DNA from 2 places in the Paenibacillus sp. MAH-35 genome. Region 2 is predicted to be linked to the other one. Evidence: riboswitches for the same ligand, from Rfam matches in the RefSeq annotation. Region 2 holds a riboswitch; the other holds the start of a gene.
What was found. Region 2 has a riboswitch for ZMP and ZTP ahead of AC3Y2E_RS00220 (bifunctional 5,10-methylenetetrahydrofolate dehydrogenase/5,10-methenyltetrahydrofolate cyclohydrolase). Riboswitches for the same ligand answer to the same signal wherever they lie in the genome.
Positions count from the first base shown of each region.

Region 1 (4,975 bases), on a different contig from region 2:
TCGGGGTTTATTCGGAACAGGACGGCGTACAGACTTATGTCAAGGTCCATGACGGTTCGTATTTCGTCCCGATCGGCGAGACACCGGTTGCCGCTGTCGCTCGGCTGACCGGCACGGTGGCGGACTTCACCCGCACGCTGACCGACGACAACTATATTGATGTGCAGACCGATCTGCAAGGCATCGGCCCAAGCGAATTGACCGGCCGCTGGATCTTCGTCGATAATGACGGCGTGCGCAATGCGGCTTATGAAATCAAAAGCGCTGTGCCGCTTGCGGGCGGTCTGCTGCGGCTGTCGATCGGCGAGAAGACGGTTGTGCGCGGCTATCTCAACAACGCGAACTTCAACCAAGGCTACCAGTATGATGTCGCCGTCGGACGAGCGTTTGCGATTCCGCTTGTCTCCGAGACCGTCGCGGAAGACACGTTTCCGATCACCGAAGCGAGTGTGCAGGGAGGAAGCGGGAGCGGCTGGCATACCGGAGACGCTACAGTAGAACTGCACGTATACGGAAACGCAGCAGCGGTTCAGCGTACGGAATACCGGGTGGAGGCAGAACGCGGTCCGGACGGAGGCCCGGTCGCGCCCGGCAGTGGCGGCAGTTCCGGACATGCGGGAGCTACAGGAGAATGGCGGGTGTACAACGGACCGGTCACGCTGACCGCCGAGGGCGAATATCGCTTCACCTACCGTTCCGTATACGCGAACGGAACCGCGGAAGCCGAGAAAGCGTTCCTTGTGCGCATCGACCGAACCGCGCCGGCCATAACTGCGGCAATTAACGGCGTTACCGTGGAGGACGGCTCCGGCTTGCCGGATGATACGGCTTCGGTCGTCTTGTCCGTCTATGCGGCAGACACGCTGTCGGGCCCCGGCCGCATTCAGGTGTGGCTCGACGGGACGGAGCATGAACCGGGGACGCCGATTGCGATCGGCGGACGCTCCGAGCCTCTGTCGCTGCGGATCGTAGCTGCCGATCAGGCAGGCAATGCGAGGCAGTCGTTGATAACACTGCATCCGGCTGCAATCGCCTATACGTTGTCCGGACTGGAACAAATCGCCTTGGACGCAGCTACGTCCGAGGCCATACAGGGTATCTTGGCTGCGCAGCTTCAGTACCGGATCGATATCGTCGGCCTTCTGCTCGAACAAGGGGCCGTGCAGACAGCCGCGGCTTATTTGGCAGACTTTTCCGCCTACATCAGTGATCCGTCGGTGCTCCAACAGGGGCTGATTGCCCCTGCGGCTTCGCTTGAGCAGAAAAGCTACATTGCGGAGCTGATCCTTGGTCTGGAGAGTTAGCAGAGGCTGGGAGGAGGCTAGGGGACCGTCAATCTCCAAGCAGATACGTATAAGGGGGATTAGCGTAAACGCAGCCATTCCCGGATAAAGTAGAATCATCTCGCAAAGAATGATTGTTAACTGTCAGAATATTTGATATTATATGACTAATTAAAAGGTACTGCGTGTGACTGGCGGAGCATGGGGAACCATGAGGAAGCACGCGGGGTATGTGCCGTACGCCTGGGCGAGAGTGATTAATCTTCGGATTAAGCGCTCTTTTTTTGTTTTCCCCATCCAATCCCGCAAAGGAGAGTTGATCGAAGTGGAAACGATTCAGACGTATTTGGACCAGCATGACCCCGAGGTTGCAGCCATGACGGAGGCGGAAAGCGTTCGTCAAAAAAGCACGCTTGCGCTCATCCCGTCTGAAAACTATTCCTCCATGGCCGTCCGGCTGGCGCTGGCCTCCTCATTCACCAACAAGTACGCCGAAGGTTATCCGTATTTTTGGGAAAACGGCGAACGAAGCATGCAGAAAAACGGGAGGTATTATCGCGGACAGGCGAACACAAACGCCTTGGAGCGCTTGACCATCGAAAGGGCGCTGAAGCTGTTTACGCCGAATCCGGAGGCGTATCATGCCAATGTGCAGCCCTTGAGCGGTTCGCCGGCCAATCTTGCGGTGCTGCATGCGTTTTTGAAACCGGGAGAAACGTTTCTCGGGCTTTCGTTGGACTACGGCGGACATTTGACCCACGGGCACCACGTGAACGTGACGGGCGTATCCTATCGAGCCGTTTTATACCGACTGAACGCCGATTATGAGCTGGACTATGACGAAATCCGCGAGCTGGCCCGCCGTCATTCGCCCAAGCTGATCATCTGCGGGGCGACTGCTTATCCGCTGCGGATCGATTTTCAGCGCTTGGGGGAAATCGCCAAAGAGGCCGGCGCGTTGCTTGTGGCCGATATCGCTCACATTTGCGGACTGTGCGTGACCGGGTATCACCCTCATCCGTTCCCCCATGCCGATCTCGTCACCACGACCACGCACAAAATGCTGCGCGGACCGAGAGCCGGACTCATCCTATGCAAAAAAGAGCTAGGCCCCGCCATTGACCAAGCGGTGTTTCCGGGACTTCAGGGAGGCCCGCACATGAATACGGTCGCAGCTATGGCAGTCGCCTTTCGGGAAGCGATGAGCGGGGAATACAAGCAATACGCCGGGCAGATTGTCCGCAATGCGAAGACGCTGGCCGAACATTTGCAGGCGGAGGGCTTTCGTCTGATGGGCGGACGAACGGAGAATCACCTGCTGCTGCTCGATATCGTTCATTCCGCTAACGGGCTGGCTGCCAAGGATGGGCATTGGCTTTCGATTCGCTGGGAGCGGGCCGGCATTATTGCTAACAAAAACGCCGTACCCGGCGATCGGAAGCCTTGGTACCCGTCCGGCATCCGGTTAGGCACGCCGGCCGTAACGACGCTGGGAATGAAAGAAGCCGAAATGCGGCAAATTGGCGATTGGATCGTACGTGCCACCCGCGGGGCCGATAACGACGCGGAGCTGGAACAAATACGCACGGAAATCGCCGCTATGATGGAGCGGTTCGCACCGGGACAATTGGTTTAGAGGGATGCGGGGATGATTTGAATTGTTCAAGGGCTGTCGAGAGACGTGCGGCCCTTTTTTGAAGTTACGGGAGTTTAGTTTAATTATAGTTGTTTTTTATTTCCAGAATTACAGTTTCGCTGGTAAAATTGAAGGAACTGAACGAATAAGGGGTATTAAGAAAATGAGTAAAGGCAGAATCGTTTTTTTAAACGGAGTTACGAGTTCTGGAAAAACCTCAATAGTAGATGCTTTACAGTTAAAATCGCACGAATTTTATTATGTTGTTGCCAATGACCTATTTGAAGAAATGATAGGTGAACGTTATCTTCGTGAAGATTATTGGAAGTATTTAAGTGAAGCAATTATGATGATGTACCACACTGCCAAATTATTTTCTGACCATGGTAAAAATGTGCTTATTGACGGTATTCTGGTGGAAAGACCTGAATTAAGACCACATTATGAAAAAGTGAAGAATTTATTTTCTGGGTACCCCTTATACATGGTTGAAGTATTTTGCCCGTTAGACATTTGCCGTCAAAGAAATATAGCACGGGGAAATAGAACCGAAAACCAATCGGACTGGCAAAACCAAATCATGGCAAAAGATATCCAGTATAATTGTACCGTTAACACACATTTAAACACTTCCGAAGAGTGTGCGGATTTGATTTTAGAAAATATACTGAACGATGAAGGATAAAGGACGAATTCCTTTTTTCCCGGCGGCACATTCCGAGGGACGGGTACGACAGCTGAATATTCACCTATAGCGAGGCTGCTGACTTGGATCGGCAGCTTCGCTATTTTAACGGACAGTTTAACGCAGTCCGGCATCACCGAAATCCATTCTTTCAGAATTCTTTCATAGGGTTCTGCTACACTTCTCAGTAGACAAACTCTGCTATACATTATGGTTGAATCTATGGTGAACATGCGGAGGATTAGACGCTACAGGAGCAGGAATGGAGGATTTGGAATGAAACAGAGGTTGACGATTTTTTTAATTACTTTGCTTATACTAGGGCCTTTGACGGGACTGTGGCCGTCGAAGGCTCAGGCGTATACGTTCAGCGGCGGGGGAGGCGGTATCCCGGGAAATCCTTATATCCTTACAACAGCAGAAGATTTGGACCATGTCCGGGATAACTTGTCGGCAAGCTACAAACTTCAGGCAGACATTGATTTATCAGCCTATAGCAACTGGCAGCCGATCGGTACGGCTAGCGATTGGTTCAAAGGCCATTTTGAAGGAGCCGATTATACCATTAGCGGAATGAAAATCAATTCGTCAGCCAACAATATCGGTTTATTTGGTGTGATGAGACAGCCTGCAACGATTACACATGTACGACTGGAGAATGTAGATATTACATCTAATACTTCCGGTGCCAACGTTGGGGGACTTGTTGGACTTATTTCTTCTTCTACTCCTTACTCAGCCTTAGACCGTATTTCAGTGACCGGTGAAATACGCGCCGATATTGGTTACTCAGCTGGCGGCATAGTCGGTAATTTATCAATTGCCAATTTGACAAACAGCGATGCGCATGTTCGGATCGACGCAGGTTATACTTATGCCGGGGGAGCAGCCGGTATTAACTCCAATGGCAATATCGAACAAAGCTATGCGACAGGAGATGTGTACGGCCGCAGGGATGCAGGCGGATTGGTTGGCTGGAACCAAAACAGTAGTCATCTTAATAACTATGCAACCGGTAATGTGACGGGTGCTGATGATACCTCGGTTAATATCGGAGGGTTAGCAGGTGTTACGGGGTACGATCAATCCATTGTGAACAGTTATGCTGCAGGAATGGTGAGAAAGGGCTCAGGCAACCAGACGAGCACCAAAATAGGAGGCTTGGTTGGCAATTTGGTCGGCTTTGGGAACATCACGATCACAAACTCCTACTGGAATAGCGACGTTGATAATTCCGGCCTCCAAACCAAGGGCTGGGAGTCAGGAACCGCCGGAGCGATGAGCCGGGAAGATCTGAAACAAATCGACATTGCCGGTGTGGGCTGGGACCCGGCCATTTGGGGAATTCAACCAGGGTCGAGCTACCCCTAC
Region 1 covers NZ_JBYUPU010000012.1:107,132-112,106, forward strand. The annotation lists gene AC3Y2E_RS15530 (heparinase II/III domain-containing protein) at 1-1,304, shown strand, start outside; ZMP/ZTP riboswitch at 1,461-1,539, shown strand; gene glyA (serine hydroxymethyltransferase) at 1,609-2,919, shown strand; gene AC3Y2E_RS15540 (phosphotransferase-like protein) at 3,083-3,604, shown strand; gene AC3Y2E_RS15545 (immunoglobulin-like domain-containing protein) at 3,881-4,975, shown strand, end outside.
Region 1: another riboswitch for ZMP and ZTP. It lies ahead of glyA (serine hydroxymethyltransferase); the one in region 2 lies ahead of AC3Y2E_RS00220 (bifunctional 5,10-methylenetetrahydrofolate dehydrogenase/5,10-methenyltetrahydrofolate cyclohydrolase).

Region 2 (4,975 bases):
CGGTGGCAGCACGATCTCACCGGCCGCAATCCGTCCGAGCGTCTCGACGTAAAACGAATGCTCCCTGCGCAGCACGCGCGCGGCCAGCGTCTCGACCGAATCGCCCGGCTCGACGGGTACGACGCTTTGCGCAAGTACCGGTCCCTCGTCGTACTCGCCGTCGACCAGATGCATCGTTACCCCCGTCTCGGTCTCGCCTGCAGCGAGCACCGCCTCGTGCACGCGATGGCCGTACATCCCGTGTCCGCCGAACTTCGGCAGAAGCGACGGGTGAATGTTCACGATACGTCCGGCGTAGGCGGCCAGCGTTTGCGGACCGAGCTTTTTCATATACCCGGCCAGAGCGATCAGATTTACGTCCTGCGCGATCAACGTATCCAGAATCGCCCGGTCCAGCGCTTTCGGCTCCGGATAAGCTTTCGAGCTGAGATGGAAGCCGGGGATTCCCGCCTGCTTCGCTCTCTCCATCGCCCCCGACTGCGAATTGTTGCTGATCACCGCTTTTACAGCTGCATTCATGTTCCCCGCTGCAGCGGCATCGATGATCGCTTGGGCGTTCGAGCCTCCATGCGAAGCGAATATAGCTATGTTCAGTTTCGGCATCCTACCTGCTTCCTCTCCAGATGATCCCGCGTACGGCGGTTACGGCTTGTTCCTTCAGCCTCGCCGTGTCCCCGAGCAGCTCAGCCGCCCGTTCGTCGTACCGCTGCTTCGCTTCCTCGTCCTTCAGCGAGGCCAGATTGATTTCTACGGTCAAATAGGCGGACTGAGCCGCCGACTCGAACAAAATCGCGCCGATCCCGAGATCGGAGATGACGTTCGGATTGGCGGACTCCGCGATACGCACCGTTTGCTCAAGGGCGTCCCGGCATACGCGCATAAGCGCGAGCGGCACTTCGATCGCCTGCGCGGCCGCATCCTGGATCGCTTGCGCACGCATCCGCTTCTCCTCGTCCGTCGATTTCGGCAGCTTCAGAGCCGACATGTATCGTTCAAAAGAAGCGACGTCCGCCTCCAGCAAGTCTTCGCAATCCCGGGTCCAGTCCTGCAACCGGCCGACCGCCTCTTTCATCGCCGCTTCCGCTCCGGCGAATTTCGCGCCTTGTGTAAAATTGGCCGCCATCGACACCATCGCGGCCCCGAGCGCTCCGACGAGCGCCGAGATGCTGCCTCCGCCCGGCGTCGGAACGGCTGCTCCCGCTTCTTGAACAAACGACCGAATCGTCCGGTCGAACATCGCATTTTGCTGCTCCATCATCGTGCGGCCTCCCTTCCAGCCTGCTGCTGCAGCCGAATCGCCCGCATCGCATTTTCGAACAGCAGCGCCGTCGTTAAAGTGCCTACGCCCCCGGGGACCGGAGACATCGCTTCTGCAACCTCGATCGCACGCGGATCGACATCGCCGGTGATCCTTCCATCCGGCAGCTCATGGATGCCCGCATCTATGACGATCGTCCCGGGTCGGATCATTTCCCAGGTAATAACTCCCGGTTTCCCGACAGCGGCTACGACAATATCCGCATGTTTCAGATGAAACGTCAAATCGGGAGTTCGCGAATGACATACGGTGACGGTCGCCTGCTCCCGCTGCAGCATATGGAACAGCGGCAAACCGACCGTTTGACCGCGTCCGACCAGCGTTACATTTTTTCCTTCCAGCGTATAGCCGTATGACTTCAGCAGCCGGATGCACGACTGCGGAGTAGCTGGAACTAATCCGGGCTCGCCGGTCATGACGGCAAGCCGGTTGGCCGGTGTGACCCCGTCGACGTCTTTGAGCGGATCGATCGCCTCCGCTACCGCAGAAGTCGAGATGTGAGCGGGCAGCGGCAGCTCCAGCATAATTCCGTGTACGGCTGCATCCCTGCTCCATTCCGATACGATTCGGATCAGCTGATCTTGCGTAACATCTCCCGGCTGTTTCATCAGCTCGAACTCGATTCCGAGCTTCGCTGCGACTTTACGTTTCGTCTCCGCATAATAAACGGACGCCGGATCGCTGCCAACTACAAGCGCCGCTATCTTCGGTATCGTTCCGTTTGCACGCTGCCGCGCCGCTTCTGCCGCTACTTCCGCACGGACTTGCTCGGCTGTTTCCTTCGCCTTTAACCATACTCCCATACGTATCCCTCCCGGTTATCGCGGAACCTTTAACGAATCCCCAATATCTGCAATGGCGTACAACAAAAAAAGCATCCGAAGCAGCCGCTATATGCGGTACTCCGGACACTTTACCCAGGCGAGCGGCAGTTGTCCCTTCCGCACGCTCCCCAGTGGTGCCCCACTTGATTCGCCAGTCGCGTGCGGACTGTTCAGTTGCCCTCATCATATCAAAGTTCGTCCGTGCTGGCAATGCAGGCCAGCTCTATTTTTTCAGCTCTTCCTGAATCTTTTTGTTTGTCGCTTCCTCCGCTTCCCGCAGCGCGGTATTGACGTCCTTTTTGCCGAGGATTACGTTGTTGAAGCCTGTAAGCAGGTTGCCTTCCGCGACGCTGTTGAATTTCCCGATCGGCGCCGCCGGAGCGAACTTGGCCGGTACGATCGCTTTGCTGTTTTTCCCTTTATACATCGACGCGTCTTGACCGAACGCTTTTCTCAGCTCCTCGCTCTTCAGCGCGGATATGAACTCTCCCCGCTTCACGCCGGGCAATTGAAACTCTTCCGAAGCCAGATAAGCCATCACCTGGAACGCCTGATCCTTATGCTTGCTCGTATTCGTCAGCCAGAACGCGTTCGGGTACGGCTGCGGCCCTACGCCGGGCTGATCGGCCATCGCCGGGAACGTCGCCAGATCCCAATTCATGCCTTCCAGCTCTTGGGCCGTGTGCAGCGTGCTGACCGGAATCCACATCGCGACCGTCCGGTCTTTGACGAACGTATTGCGCTGATTGGTTACATACGTCAGGTTGCCGTTCATGTTATAACCCGGAAGCGTATAGAAACGGGTCAAATTGTCGAACAGCTTTTTCCACTTTTCTTCGGAATAGGACGCCTTCTGAGTGGCCGGGTCGAACGTTTTGAGCGAATACGGATTCAGCCTCATGAAATGCTGGGCGGATACGAACAGCCCGCGATACGTGACGCCTCCGTCTTCCCGCGTCAGCCGTTTCGCCAGATCGTACAGATCGTCCCACGTATTCCCGTCCTTCGGATACGGAACACCGAATTTGTCGAAAATGTCCTTATTGTAATATACGGTAGCAGGCGACATAAATACAGGCAGCCCGTACATGCCTCCACCGCCCAGCAGTTTCATCTGGTCGACGACCGCCGGTTCGAGCTTATTCAAGTCGAACTTGTATTTCTCGATGAGCGGCGTAATATCGGTTTGAAGCTCATGCTGGAGCAAATTGTTGTATACGAGTCCCGTCGACGAAAAAATGAGGTCCAACTGCTCGCCGGCCGTAATCATCTCCTGCACTTTTTTCCCGTTCGTCATCGGTACGAATTTCGGCGTAATATGCGGGAACTTTTGTTTGACCGGACCCGCGATTTCTCTCTCGAACCTTTCCGCCGGCCAGTCGCCGCCGCCGTCATAAAAGACAAGCTCGATCGGTTCTTCCTTCTTCGGCGGCTGCTGGACGTCTTCGCCCTGCACACCGGCTTGGCCTTTCCCTCCGCATGCGGCCAGCATTGTGGATACAAGCGCTGCTGCGATTACACCGTTTACCATTTTTTTACTCATGATGGACACCCCTTATCGTTATCTGTTTGAAATTTGATCTGCAAGCGATTTCATATTAGAAATATAGCACAGCACTCCGGCTAATGGCTTTAGACACGAATGGGAAGGCTGGCGGTTCATTTAACTGTCAGTGGTTTTTTGGGGAAACCCCGTCATCGGCTTGATATGGACTGGTAGTCGGTCAGTGCGCTTAGACGGGGGCGGGGCGATATCGGGCGATGGGGCGATAAGCGGCTGGGCGGCAGGCGGGGGAAGGCAATGGCAGGCGGGCGGACGGTGGCTGGTGGCATACGATGGTCAGGCAATACGCCGGGGGCGACTGGTGGACAGACTCTGATCAAGCAATGGGCCTACGGCGGACGGTGGGCGGCAGGCGGTAATCAAGCAAGAAGCGGACGGGGGGTTCCGGGCTTAATCCTCCCGCTTTTCGCCTAAGACGGCTGTGGTATAATACAGATACATGATAACTGTGCACGGGATAAAGGAGGATGTCATCGGAATGAAACCAAAGTCTAATCCTATCCGGATGTTCACCGAATATTATTATAAATGGAGTTATTTCCCCGTCACTACTTCTTTTCACTCTCATTCCCAATACGAGATCTACTATTTCCATAGCGGTCGGTGCGATTATATGATCGGCGACCGGATTATTCCTTTGGAATCCGGCGATCTGATTATTATGAACGGTATGACCCGCCATTGTCCGAAAGTACATCCTTCTGCGGAATATGTGCGCACGATGTTTTCGTTTAATCCGCATCTGGTTCAACTGTTCGGCCCCAGCCTGCTTGCTTGCGGACCGCTCCGGCCGTTCGAGCTGCTCGGCAACCATCATATCCGCCTCGATGCGGAATCCAAAGCGGAATTCGAAAGCATTTTGGAGCGTATCAACAACGTGTATTACAAAAACGACGTCATCAACCGGAACAGACTGCTCAGCGCTTTTTTCGATCTGCTGATGTTGATTTATGAGAAATGTCAGGTCGATATGGAATTTGCCCGCGCCAACGTCACGGACCGGGAGCGGCATGTGCAGCGGATGATCGCTTATATCGAGGAAGGTTATGCGGAAGATATCGAGCTCGACAAGATGGCCGCCGATCTCCACCTAAACCGCTTTCATTTGATGAAGCTGTTCCGCGAGGTGACGGGCATGACGGTGTTCGATTATATTTACACGCGCCGGGTCAATCAGGCTAAAATTTTATTTTTCCACAGCGACGGCAATACCGTCACCGACGTGTGCTACAAAGTCGGCTTCAAACACCTTTCCCACTTTAGCCGCGT
Region 2 covers NZ_JBYUPU010000001.1:58,238-63,212, reverse strand. The annotation lists gene purN (phosphoribosylglycinamide formyltransferase) at 1-603, opposite strand, end outside; gene AC3Y2E_RS00225 (cyclodeaminase/cyclohydrolase family protein) at 605-1,258, opposite strand; gene AC3Y2E_RS00220 (bifunctional 5,10-methylenetetrahydrofolate dehydrogenase/5,10-methenyltetrahydrofolate cyclohydrolase) at 1,255-2,121, opposite strand; ZMP/ZTP riboswitch at 2,227-2,311, opposite strand; gene AC3Y2E_RS00215 (ABC transporter substrate-binding protein) at 2,366-3,685, opposite strand; gene AC3Y2E_RS00210 (helix-turn-helix transcriptional regulator) at 4,185-4,975, shown strand, end outside.